Regions from separate parts of the Neobacillus sp. B24 genome, predicted to be linked through region 2. Evidence: a T-box and tRNA genes for the amino acid it is inferred to sense, from the RefSeq annotation. Region 2 holds a T-box; the other holds one or more tRNA genes.

Region 1 (6,551 bases), 1.4 Mb from region 2:
GAGCCGCTTCTTGAATATTCTTTCTGAGGCGGGGACATCTGACGTCCACAATCAAAATTTAGGGAATCATCATAGTATGAGCCATTAGCTCAGTTGGTAGAGCATCTGACTTTTAATCAGAGGGTCGAAGGTTCGAATCCTTCATGGCTCACCATCAAATATTGCGGGTGTGGCGGAATTGGCAGACGCACCAGACTTAGGATCTGGCGCCGCAAGGCGTGGGGGTTCGACTCCCTTCACCCGCACCATTTATATTTTGCGGAAGTAGTTCAGTGGTAGAACACCACCTTGCCAAGGTGGGGGTCGCGGGTTCGAATCCCGTCTTCCGCTCCAGAAATGCCGGGGTGGCGGAACTGGCAGACGCACAGGACTTAAAATCCTGCGGTAGGTGACTACCGTACCGGTTCGATTCCGGTCCTCGGCACCATTTATTTCAATCTTATATGCGCCCGTAGCTCAATTGGATAGAGCGTCTGACTACGGATCAGAAGGTTATGGGTTCGACTCCTGTCGGGCGCGCCATTTTAAATTATATTTTCGGGAAATAGCTCAGCTTGGTAGAGCACTTGGTTTGGGACCAAGGGGTCGCAGGTTCGAATCCTGTTTTCCCGACCATCTTACATGATTATGGGGCCTTAGCTCAGCTGGGAGAGCGCCTGCTTTGCACGCAGGAGGTCAGCGGTTCGATCCCGCTAGGCTCCACCATAACTCAATTAGAAATTTGGCGGTGTAGCTCAGCTGGCTAGAGCGTACGGTTCATACCCGTAAGGTCGGGGGTTCGATCCCCTCCGCCGCTACCAAATTGTCTCATAACCATATTGGTTAATGAACCTTTACTTGGACCTTTAGCTCAGCTGGTTAGAGCAACGAGCAAGGCTTCCTTGAACAAGCTGCGAGTTGTACCCATCGAACTGCTGCTTGAATAAGCTTTCTGAGATGGGGACAGACAGATTTTAACCATATTGGTTAATGAACCTTTACTTGGACCTTTAGCTCAGCTGGTTAGAGCAGACGGCTCATAACCGTCCGGTCGTAGGTTCGAGTCCTACAAGGTCCACCAATAGTTTTATATATAATGGAGGAATACCCAAGTCTGGCTGAAGGGATCGGTCTTGAAAACCGACAGGCGGGTTAAACCGCGCGGGGGTTCGAATCCCTCTTCCTCCGCCATTATAAACACATTTTTATTGTCGCGGGGTGGAGCAACGACCATTGCATCGTTGAATATTCTGCGAGTTGTATCAATCGAGCTGCTGCTTGAATAAGCTTACTGAGATTGATACAGTCATACGTTAGCTTTTAGCATGACGTAATCTTATACTTCTTATTGTCGCGGGGTGGAGCAGTCCGGTAGCTCGTCGGGCTCATAACCCGAAGGTCGCAGGTTCAAATCCTGCCCCCGCAATTCGGTCTGGTAGTTCAGTTGGTTAGAATGCCTGCCTGTCACGCAGGAGGTCGCGGGTTCGAGTCCCGTCCAGACCGCCACTAAAGTGGCTCAGTAGCTCAGTCGGTAGAGCAATGGACTGAAAATCCATGTGTCGGCGGTTCGATTCCGTCCTGAGCCACCTTCTATTTAAAAATAAATCACGGCGGTTGTGGCGAAGTGGTTAACGCATCGGATTGTGGTTCCGACATTCGAGGGTTCGATTCCCTTCAGCCGCCCCATACATGCGGGTGTAGTTTAGTGGTAAAACCACAGCCTTCCAAGCTGTTGTTGTGAGTTCGATTCTCATCACCCGCTCCATTATGGGCCTATAGCTCAGCTGGTTAGAGCGCACGCCTGATAAGCGTGAGGTCGATGGTTCGAGTCCATTTAGGCCCACCATATAATTTGCATTGAGTATGCAGCTTTCTTATTATTCCGCAGTAGCTCAGTGGTAGAGCTATCGGCTGTTAACCGATCGGTCGCAGGTTCGAATCCTGCCTGCGGAGCCATATAGAGAAGTACCCAAGTGGCTCAAGGGGCTCCCCTGCTAAGGGAGTAGGTCGCGGAAGCGGCGCGAGGGTTCGAATCCCTTCTTCTCTGTAATTTGGCCCCTTGGTCAAGCGGTTAAGACACCGCCCTTTCACGGCGGTAACACGGGTTCGAATCCCGTAGGGGTCATACAAAGGGACTGATGACAATATGTCATCAGTTTTTTTGTGTTTTCTGTTGATTACTCACATACTTGATATAAAATGGTACTTTGGGCTTAAAAAAAGTCAGAATCATTTGGATTCAATTGAATTTGGAAGAGGTTGGGTTTAAACTAAAAAATAGCCCATAAAAGGAAAAGAGAGGAAGTAATCTGTGGTATCTATCCGTACTAAAATTATTGTGTACTCCATGGTCCTTGTACTCCTAATTAATAGTGTTGCTTATTTTTTGTTTCAAAACAGCCAAAAATCCGGTGAAGAATATAATGCCATCTTGCAAAGATTCTTTTTGTTAAATGACCTATCTATCAGTACAAAAGCTGTCTACGAGTCCATAGATGATTATTTGCTTGATCATTCTAGTGATAGACTGGGCAGTTATTCATCTGAACGGGAAAAGTTAAAATCTTTGCAAGCCCAACTAAAAATACATATTAACCAAGATATTGCAGTAAAGAATTACTATTACTTGATTGAAAGTTTTCTAGACGAATGCAGTGTGATCATAAATGCATATGATCGAAATGAGATTGAGGTTTACTCGGCCCATTTAACGGAATTGTCAAGAATATCGCTATACATACAAGAGGCGACATTGGCATTAATTAATCATGAATTAACGAATTATCAAACGTTCTATAGAGAAATGCATAAAAGAAACGAGCTCTTCAGCTCAATTGGCATTTTTATTTTTGCTATAACCATATTTCTCAGCCTATTATTTGCCCTTTGGTTTTCAAAAGGGATGACGAAGCCAATAACCCATTTATCACAGGCTGCGAAGGAAATTTCGGCGGGTAAATTTGACGGTCCTGATATTAAAGCACCTACAAGGGATGAACTTCGTTTTCTGGCCGAAACATTTAATAATATGAGAGAAAATATTCGCCGATTAATTCAGGAAATTAAACAGAAATCAGAGTTAGACAACTTGTTAAAAGAAATGGAACTTAAGAGTTTGCAAAATCAAATAAATCCTCATTTTCTCTTTAATACATTAAATACTGTTTCAAGAATGGCCTACATTGAAGGTGCGGAACGGACTAGTGATTTGATTGATTCCGTAGCGGCATTACTAAGATACAATCTGGGCAGCCTGGACAAACCGACGACTTTGAAGGAGGAGGTCGCCGTCGTTCATAATTATTTTTTTATCCAAATGACCAGGTTTGGTGACAGGGTACAGTTTAAGAAGGAGATTGATGAGTCTTGCTTATCACTCCCAATACCTTCTTTAACATTGCAGCCAATTATTGAAAATGCATTTATCCACGGCGTTGAGTCTTATGAGCGCGATGCAGTTTTAAGTCTTCGGGTTTATAAAAAAAATAGTCAAGTCATTGTTGAAGTAGCAGACAATGGGGTTGGAATGGATGAACAAACAAAGAAAAGATTAGTGGAGCTAGATGATACTATGCACTACAGTCAACAATCAACCAAGCACACCGGGCATTCGACAGGGATTGGACTTCAAAATGTAATAAAGCGATTGCAATTATTTTATGGACAGGACCAGGTAGTTGAAATTCAATCCAAAAAGGGTGAGGGAACGGTAATTGTGCTAATGCTCCCAGTTGCTGCTGAAAGTGAGGTTATCGCAAAAGGTTATGTATAAATTACTAATTGTAGATGATGAGATGCTGGAAAGACAGGTACTTAGGCTGATTGTATCAACAAAATTAAAAGAGATAGAGATTGTTGGAGAGGCTGAAAACGGGAGAAAAGCAATCCAACTGGCTCACCAATTTGCTCCTGATATCATCATTATGGACATTAAAATGCCAGGGATTGATGGTATTGAGGCAGTAAAATTAATTAAAGACCAGCAGCCACATATAAAAGTCATCATGCTATCAGCATTTGATAAATTCGAGTATGCAAGACAAGTCATGCAGCAGGGTGTGAAAGAATATTTATTAAAACCTGCCCGAAAAGATGAACTAGTTGCAGCAGTAGAGCGGATTCTTTCCGAACTCAAGATGGAAAGACAGGAAAAAGAAGAGCAAGAAAGTTTAAGAAGAAAACTTCAGTCAGCGATAGTACCTATTGAAACCGAAGAAATGGATTGGAATCTTGTTTATGAAGACAAAAAGATGAATAAAGTAAAAGGATTTATAGAGGAGAACTTTACTAAGTCAATTTCATTAGAAGATGCAGCGGAGCATGTTGGTATTAGTCCCTATTATTTAAGTAAGTTGTTTAAAGAACGATTTTCTGTTAATTTTATTGATTACCTTACTCAATTACGGGTAGATAAGGCCAAGGAAATGATGAAAAATCCAGAAAGCAGCTTGAAGGAAATCTGTTATAACGTTGGGTATAAGGACCCTAACTATTTTAGCAGGGTGTTTAAAAAAACTACTGGCCTTTCTCCTAGTGACTATAGAAGACGACTATTGATAGGGTAATCGAAAGATATTTCTTATATATCACAAAAAAGTGAAGATGAATGCAAAAGATTAAAGGAAGTTCCGGAACAGTTATCTGAATATTAGTGCTATATTGGTAAATGAAAGAGCTTTCATAAGGGAAGAGGGGGAGAAAATTAATGAAAAAAGCTTGGTCGATCATGTTAATAGTTTTGCTTATGGCTTCATTTGTATTAGCAGGCTGTAGCTCCGATACATCTTCTGGAGGAAATTCTTCCGGCAACAAATCGGGAAATAAAGATGCAACGCTGGATATTTTTAGTTGGTGGACAGGTGCTGGGGAAGAAGATGGATTAAAAGCATTAATTGAATTGTTTAAAGAGAAGCACCCGGATGTGAAAATTGAAAATGCAGCGGTAGCGGGTGGTGCAGGTACAAATGCAAAAGCAGTACTTGCCAGCAGGATGCAGGGAAATGATCCTCCTGCAACGTTCCAGGTTCACGGCGGATCCGAGCTAAATGACGGATGGGTGGCAGCCGGTAAAATGGAGACACTCGATGATCTTTATGAAAAGGAAGGCTGGAACGATAAGTTTCCAAAGGATTTAATTGACCTGGTGAGCAAGGATGGACATATTTATTCAGTTCCTGTAAATATTCATCGAGGAAACGTTCTCTGGTATAACAAAAAGATTTTTGCAGAGAACAATTTGGAGGCACCAAAAACATTTGATGATTTCTTTAAGGTGGCAGACGCTCTTAAAGCCAAAGGGATTACTCCTCTAGCACTTGGGGATAAAGAACCTTGGACAGCCACTCATTTGTTTGAAGATGTGCTATTAGGTACGCTGGGAGCAGATGACTATAAGAAATTATGGACAGGCGATCTCGCGTTTGATGATGCTAAGGTGAAAGAAGCGGTTGAAACATTCAAGAAAATGTTATCTTACGTAAATGAAGACCATAGCTCAAGAAACTGGCAGGATGCTTCACAGCTTGTAGGAACCGGAGAAGCAGCAATGAATGTGATGGGCGACTGGGCAAAAGGATATTTTTCAAATGATTTAAAGTTGAAAGCAAATGAAGACTTTGGCTGGGTTGCTACGCCAGGAACAGATGGATTGTTTATGGTAGTTACGGACACATTTGGCTTGCCAAAAGGTGTGGATAATCCGGATGATGTAGAGAAATGGCTTTCTGTCTTAGGATCTGTTGAAGGGCAAGATGCATTCAATCCATTAAAAGGATCCATTCCTGCCAGGATTGATGCAGACAAATCGAAATACGATGTTTATGGACAGCAAACAATGGAAGAATTTAAAACAGCCAAACTGGCTCCAAGTTTGGCACATGGTTCGGCTGCGCCAGAAGGATTTTTAACAAAGGTAAACCAAGCGGTCAATATTTTCGTAACGCAACAGAAAGTGGATCAATTTGTAGATTCGTTGAAAAATGCATCTGGTGATCTTAAAAAGTAAACCATTGCGGGGAGGAGAGGACGGTGTCTCTCTTCCCTTTTTTCATAGGGGGGACATAAGTGGAAACTGTTAAAACACCACCATCACTGGAAAATCAATCAAAATTAGCAATTACGGAAACAAAAAGAAACCGCCCTTTGATAAATGACAGGGTTAAGGCAATTATTTGTCTGCTTCCTTCCATAATCCTGATTGCCATTTTCGTCTATGGCTTTATAGGATGGACGGGATACGTCTCGTTAAGCAATTGGAATACTCTAATTCCTGACTTTTCCTTTGCCGGACTTAAAAATTATGCTTATTTGTTCAATGATTTTCGCTTTCAGGCGGATTTAAGAAATACGCTTTTCTTTACATTGTTTTTTATCATTGCCGTTCTTGGTTCAGGACTACTGCTAGCCATTTTACTGGATCAAAAAATCAAAGCGGAATCATTGTTTCGGAATATTTTCTTCTTCCCAATGGCCTTATCATTTGTAGTGACAGGTGTTGTTTGGCAATGGATCTTGAATCCTTCAACAGGTGTGAACCTGATTTTGAAAGAGTTCGGAATATCACCGAAGTGGTA
Region 2 (6,551 bases):
TTTGGGGCTGATTCCAGCGAATCAAAGCCTCCACCCCAATCATTTCTCCTGAACCAATGCTTAACTTCGGCTGATAGTATAGGATAAACTCGTTCCGCTCCAGAGCCTTACGAAGGTCCTTTTCCATCTCCAGACGATTATTGGTTTGTTCCATTGTTTTCTTCTCGTAAAATTGGAAATTATTTTTCCCCATACGTTTGGCCTGATGCATTGCCAAATCAGCCTTCTTGATTAAGGTGGCAATATCCCCGCCGTCATACGGGTACTGACTAATTCCTATACTTGGAGTAATGTATATTTCATATTCATTTAACAAAAAGGATTCATTCAAACGAGAAAGAATTTGCTTCGCTGTATGTGAAGCGCTTTCTTGTTCAGAATTTGGAAGAAATACAATAAATTCATCTCCGCCAAGCCTGGCAAGGTAATTCTCGATACCTGCACATTCCTGAAGCCGCTCGGAAACCTTTTGCAGCAATAGGTCCCCAAGGTCATGACCAAGCGTATCATTAATCAATTTAAAGCGGTCTAAATCCAGGAAAAGAAGAGCGGCGTAATTCATTTTTTTATCCAACAAGGCGTTTTGAAATTGGGATGATAGCTGATAACGGTTTGGCAACCCTGTTAATGCATCATGGTAGGCCATGTGCCTAATCTTTTCTTCTGCCTTTTTTTGCTCAGTAATATCAATGACGCTGCCGATAATGGCTGGCATGCCTTGATAGATGGTTTGCGACCCATAGACTTCCATATAGATGATACTTTGATCTTTTCTTATCCCGCGATATCGAAACCGAACACCTTTAATTCCGCCCTGCAATCTTTTTGAGATATTTTCTTCAACAATCGAGACATCCTCGGGGTGGATATAATCAATGAGTTTAGAACCAATCGTTTCTTCATATGTATAGCCAAACCACTCCAATATTGGGGGATTCACATACACAAATTTTCCATTTTGGATGATATATATCCCTACTAAAGATTCCTCAACCAAGCTTCGATATTTGTATTCCGCTTCAATTAAAGCATTTTGGGCGTACTTGAATCGGGTTATATCTTTAAGAATCGCATAGGTACCAACAGTTTTTTTATCAATAATAATCGGAATACTTGTTACCTCTAATTCAATCCGCTTACCATCTTTACTAAAAATGGCTGTCTCATAGTTTGTGGAAGATCCATTAATTGACTCTTTAAAGTTCTTAAAAGTCTTGTTTAGCATTTCCGGAACAACGTAAGCAGAGAAGGGCTGTTTCAGCAGTTCATCCACCTTATAGCCATATGATTCTACTACATCATTGGCACTTGTCAGCCTGCCTTCCTTATCCAATGTTAAAATCATGTCGGGATTATAATGATAGAGAGACTGGTAGTATTGTTGACTCGTTTTTAGCTGCCTGGATTGTTTGGCAAATTTCCATGCTGCAAACAGAATGATTAAAATAAATGTTAAAGTGAATATTAGTCCTATTTCCATTTGCCACACCATTAACCACCTCCCGGTTAATGAAAATTTTACCACAGTAATCGAGCTATTTTGACATAATTTTTAAATTTTCTTTCAATTGCACATAAAAAAGAGACGGTAATGAATATCTTACCGCCTGCCTTTATTGTACAACCATAGCCACTACCCAGGTTAGATATTTTTACATAATTCCTACAAGAGTTTCCTCATCCCCAACGATAAGTGATTCCATTTGTTCTGTTGGCGAAAAATGGAGGTTACTTAGGATTATGCTTCTATTTATTAATGGACTATGTTCAACTATTGATTGTTCTAGAGCTTTCGAGCAACTTATATAAAGGTCTATTCTCTTATCAACCGGCAAACCCATTTTTTTACGAAGGTCCTGAACGCCTCTAATAAACTCGCGGATCATTCCTTCCTTTCTAAGTTCATCACTGATATTTATATCGACAATAACAGTGAAATTCCGGTTAGCGGCCTCGGAGAAACCTGTTAGGACTGCAGTTTTCTGAACAAGAACATCATCTTCCCCCAGGTATACAACCTCTTGATTCTGTAATGTTACAGCAAGGGATTTTGTGTGTAGAAAATGTTCTACTTCCTCTGCTGTGGTTTTATTTAGACGTTGATTGACCTGATTCACGACTTTACCTAAGCGCGGACCCGCTGTTTTGAAATTGAGCTTCAATTTTACCTCAATAAACTCTTGCGAGGAATCAACCCACTCGACAGTCTTTACATTAAGTTCGTCTTTGATACTTTCTTCAAAAGGAGCAAGTGCCCCTGCTTCTTGATTGTTTGAGATAACCACCATTTTTCCAAGCGGTAGTTTTGTTTTAATTTGATGCTTATTCCGAACACTTCTCCCCAGCTCAACAATTTCTAGAACTGCCTGCATTTGTTTTTCAAGCTTTTCGTCAATCAGCTCTATCACTGCTTTAGGATAGCTAGTCAAATGAACACTTTCTCCTGTTAGCGAGAAGTAAATTTCTTCTGTTATAAAAGGAACAAAAGGCGCCAACAGCTTGGTAAGCTCCAATAATACTTTGTGTAAAGTATGAAACGCTGCCAATTTATCATCCGTCATCCCTTGGCTCCAGAACCGTTCCCGATTTCTGCGTACATACCAATTACTGACTTGTTCAACAAGCTGGCCTGCCAATCTTGCAGCGTTCGTTACCTGGTAAAGATCTATTTCCTTTTTCATCAGGGATGCCGTTGTCATCAGCCGTGATAGAATCCATCTATCCATAACCGATAAAGTGCCGGTTGAGTGGACTTGCGGCTTGAAGGAATCTATATCAGCATAAAGCTTATAAAAATGATAAAGACTTGAAAGTGTATCAACTAGCTTGGATTTTGCTTCTTGTACATTTCGGTCGGAAAAACGCTTGGCATTCCATGGGGCACTATCCTCAATCAGTGACCATCTAAGGGCATCAGCACCAAAGGTTTTTATAAGATCAACTGGATCGAGGGCATTGCCTTTGCTTTTTGACATTTTTTGTCCATGTTCATCTAAAACATGGCCCGTTGCCAGCACATTTTTATAAGGAGCTTTGCCAGTATAAAGGATAGAGACAGCTAGCAATGAATAAAACCAGCCTCTTGTCTGATCAATTCCCTCAATCACCACATCAGCTGGGAATTGTTTTTGAAAGAGTTCAGCATTTTCAAAAGGTGTATGGTATTGGGCAAATGGCATGGAACCACTGTCAAACCAGACATCAATCACTTCAGGCGTCCTATGCATTGTTCCCTTACAAGATGGGCAATTTAGCCTGATTGCATCTACATATGGCTTATGAAGCTCAACATGTGCAAACTCTTCAACACCTCTCTCCTTTAATTCCTCAACACTCTTTGGCGCCGCTTCTTTACCACATGAAGAACACACCCAAACATTTAAAGGGGTCCCCCAGTAGCGCTTTCGGCTGATATTCCAATCGACCATACCCTCTAAGAAGTTTCCAAAGCGGCCATTTTTGATATGGTCTGGATACCAATTTACTTGCTGGTTTTCGTGTATAAATTCAGCCTTTAATGCAGTTGTTTTGATAAACCAACTTTCCGTCGCATAGTAAAGTAACGGAGTATCGCACCTCCAGCAGTGCGGATAGGAGTGTTCATATTTCTCTTTATGAAAAAGCAGCTCTTTGTCATGCAGCAGCTTCACAATATCCACATCACATTCTTTCACAAACCTTCCCGCAAGCGGCGTAACCACGTCCATATATCTGCCGGATTCATCTACTACATTGACAAAGGAAAGCCCGTTTTCCTGTACAAGCCTATAATCGTCCTCTCCGTACGCTGGTGCAATATGAACAATTCCTGTCCCGCTATCGTCCGTCACAAAATCAGCTGCGACAATACTATGACCAGTGTTTACCTTTACAAACTCAAATGGAGGCTGATAGGGAAGTCCCACCAAATCTTTCCCTTTTATTTTTTCGAGAATTTGATATGGGGCTTTTATTACCTGATCCAATCTGGCTGAAGATACGATATACGTTTCGTGGTCTATTTGGACTTTTACATACTCAAGATTTCCATTTACCGCTAACGCCACATTAGCCGGGAGCGTCCATGGAGTAGTGGTCCAGCCCAGTACATATTCATTTTCACTAAGTTTAAATTTAACCGTGGCACTTAAGTCTTTCACATTTTTATATCCTTGAGCCACTTCATGAGAACTCAAGGAAGTCTGACAGCTGGGACAGTAAGGTGAAACACGGTGCCCTTTATAAAGTAATCCTTTTTCGTGAATGGTTCCGAGGATATTCCAAACTGATTCAATATAATGATTATCCATTGTCATATATGGATGGTCCATATCCACCCAATAGCCTAAATCCCTAGTAAATTCCCGCCATTGCTTTTCGTAGGAAAAAACACTTTCTTTGCATTTATTAATAAATGCTTCAACACCGTACTTTTCAATTTCCTGCTTGCCGGATATGCCCAGGTCCTTCTCCACACCTAATTCTACTGGCAGGCCATGTGTATCCCAACCTGCTTTTCTTACCACATGCTTTCCGTTCATGGTATGGTACCTTGCGATAATATCCTTTAGTGTCCTTCCTAATGCATGGCCAACATGGGGAAGGCCATTGGCAGTGGGCGGACCTTCATAAAAGACGAAGGTTTCATTATGTTTTCTATTTTCCATGGACTGCTGAAAAATATGGTTACTCACCCAATAATCCAATATCCGCTTTTCCCGCTGCACTCTGCTTTTCTTCTGATTGCTAAACTCCATAATCAAAACCTCCTTTTTAGAAAAATAAAAAACACCCGTCCCTAAAGAAAGGGACGAGTGCATTACCCGCGTTACCACCCAAATTCTGTTGAAAAACACAACAGCGCTTTGTCACCGTACTATCATACGTGTTCCTTTTAACGGCGGAAACCCGTCAAGACTTACTACAGTGTTCAGTCTTGCATCTCAGAGATGATTGTTTCCGTTAAGGCTTCCTCACTGGCTCCCACCAACCCCAGCTCGCTGTAGATTCTATCCTTACGTACTTGTTCTCTTCATTGATTTTATTAATGGAATATTTTGTATATAATACCATCCCTTACACATAAAAACAAGGGGTTATGATCACAAAACTTCACAGCTTAAGCCGCACCCCTTTATATACAGTTATTCTAACGAAATATTCACAACATCATCCAAATACTTTGTCGTGCTGTATCCATAAATCTCCAGGCTTTTAGGAATCACTTTCTCTTGAATGTTGTTACTGTGTAATTCCAGTCTCTGAACGGTAAAGAAATAACGGGGCTGCTCGATTTCTTCATAGGCGACTGGATGTTTATCCATATCGTATTCCACCCCGTTTTTATCAATAACCACTCCCTCAACATTCATATCCATTGAGGTAGTTTCGTTGTCACCCTGTCCTAGAATATTGAAGTTAAGCGCCTCAAACTCTCGATTTTCAACTTCATGATTGCTAATGACAACACTTGTAGGCTCTCCAACTTCCACCTTGTCAATGGAAATGGTACTGCCTGCATATTCAAAGGTTTGCGGATATACTTTAGAAGCATCCAGCTTGATGGTTTTATGGTCGTCAACGGATAATTGGGCTGATTGGAAGCTAATCTGAACTTCTTTGGGGCTTTCTCCAATGATTGGCTCAAAATATGTTCGGAAAGCAAACCAATTCATATCTAGCTGTGAATCCACAAAATTGCTGCCATACCTATCAGCCTTTAATTTTTTATTATTGATTATCAAATGCTCAAAATTAAGTGCATCTATCCGCTTAGCTGACTGTTCAACATTAAGAGAATATTGGAGAATTGTCGCTGTTGGAGCAATGGATAGTTTATTAAAGCGGACCGGTATCCCCTCGATTTCCGTTTCTTCATTCAGTTCATATTCTTTAGATGGTTGTTTAGTCACGGGAATCTCGAACTTCCATTCCCCTGTTTTATAATCCATGTTTTCATAGGGATTAAAACCATTCTGATTAGAAGGATCGTGTATCAATTTCTGAAGTTTTTTTATCTCAAGTTTGATTGTCCCAGTATCCGTAGAGAGTGGAAGCAGGCTCATTTTCCCTTGATACACGTTCTTTTTTTCCTTATTTACCTCCGATTCAAGATCCGGTGGAAAGTATCTTGGAAAGCCTGAAGTCATGATTTTATGTTCATTCTCAACATAGACCCCATCCTGATAATTCATCATATATTGATTGTCTTCATTTATGTCTTCTATTTCATAAAAAACTAGCGTCTGTACTTCATCGGCAATCGCGGCCTTAATCTTAATTTTCACCCCATTGCTTTCCGCTTTCAGATTCAGCCTTTCACCCAAGTCCTGATTCAAAAAGGTACGTAACTCTTGGTCTTCTTCTGTCCACGTATAGTAAAGGTTGGAAAAAGACCCTGTCATCCCTTCTATACCAATTAATAGGGCAAGCACACTTGCAAAAACAATCCCTATTCTTCTACGTTTTTTGATCTTCTGTTGTCTTTGCTTTTCCTCTTCTGCCAGCCTGGCTTTAATGTTGTCCATGAACTGGGTTGGTACATGAAAATGCTCCAGCCTTTCTGTAAGACT

The links. The T-box of region 2 lies ahead of ileS (isoleucine--tRNA ligase). A T-box ahead of a tRNA ligase gene usually reads a tRNA of that ligase, here a tRNA-Ile.
Region 1: it encodes a tRNA-Ile, which carries the amino acid that the T-box ahead of ileS (isoleucine--tRNA ligase) is inferred to sense. The anticodon was not compared.

What each region holds. Positions count from the first base shown of each region.
Region 1 is NZ_AP035777.1:4,432,994-4,439,544, reverse strand. Features, by position in the region: tRNA gene ACZ43M_RS22105 (tRNA-Lys) at 79-154, shown strand; tRNA gene ACZ43M_RS22100 (tRNA-Leu) at 164-248, shown strand; tRNA gene ACZ43M_RS22095 (tRNA-Gly) at 259-333, shown strand; tRNA gene ACZ43M_RS22090 (tRNA-Leu) at 339-427, shown strand; tRNA gene ACZ43M_RS22085 (tRNA-Arg) at 446-522, shown strand; tRNA gene ACZ43M_RS22080 (tRNA-Pro) at 539-615, shown strand; tRNA gene ACZ43M_RS22075 (tRNA-Ala) at 630-705, shown strand; tRNA gene ACZ43M_RS22070 (tRNA-Met) at 724-800, shown strand; tRNA gene ACZ43M_RS22065 (tRNA-Ile) at 984-1,060, shown strand; tRNA gene ACZ43M_RS22060 (tRNA-Ser) at 1,078-1,170, shown strand; tRNA gene ACZ43M_RS22055 (tRNA-Met) at 1,332-1,405, shown strand; tRNA gene ACZ43M_RS22050 (tRNA-Asp) at 1,409-1,485, shown strand; tRNA gene ACZ43M_RS22045 (tRNA-Phe) at 1,493-1,565, shown strand; tRNA gene ACZ43M_RS22040 (tRNA-His) at 1,590-1,665, shown strand; tRNA gene ACZ43M_RS22035 (tRNA-Gly) at 1,671-1,744, shown strand; tRNA gene ACZ43M_RS22030 (tRNA-Ile) at 1,749-1,825, shown strand; tRNA gene ACZ43M_RS22025 (tRNA-Asn) at 1,861-1,935, shown strand; tRNA gene ACZ43M_RS22020 (tRNA-Ser) at 1,939-2,026, shown strand; tRNA gene ACZ43M_RS22015 (tRNA-Glu) at 2,033-2,104, shown strand; gene ACZ43M_RS22010 (sensor histidine kinase) at 2,291-3,751, shown strand; gene ACZ43M_RS22005 (response regulator transcription factor) at 3,744-4,544, shown strand; gene ACZ43M_RS22000 (ABC transporter substrate-binding protein) at 4,685-5,983, shown strand; gene ACZ43M_RS21995 (carbohydrate ABC transporter permease) at 6,094-6,551, shown strand, end outside.
Region 2 is NZ_AP035777.1:460,707-467,257, reverse strand. Features, by position in the region: gene ACZ43M_RS02330 (sensor domain-containing protein) at 1-1,492, opposite strand, end outside; gene ileS (isoleucine--tRNA ligase) at 1,653-4,736, opposite strand; T-box leader at 4,783-5,024, opposite strand; gene ACZ43M_RS02320 (DUF4179 domain-containing protein) at 5,124-6,551, opposite strand, start outside.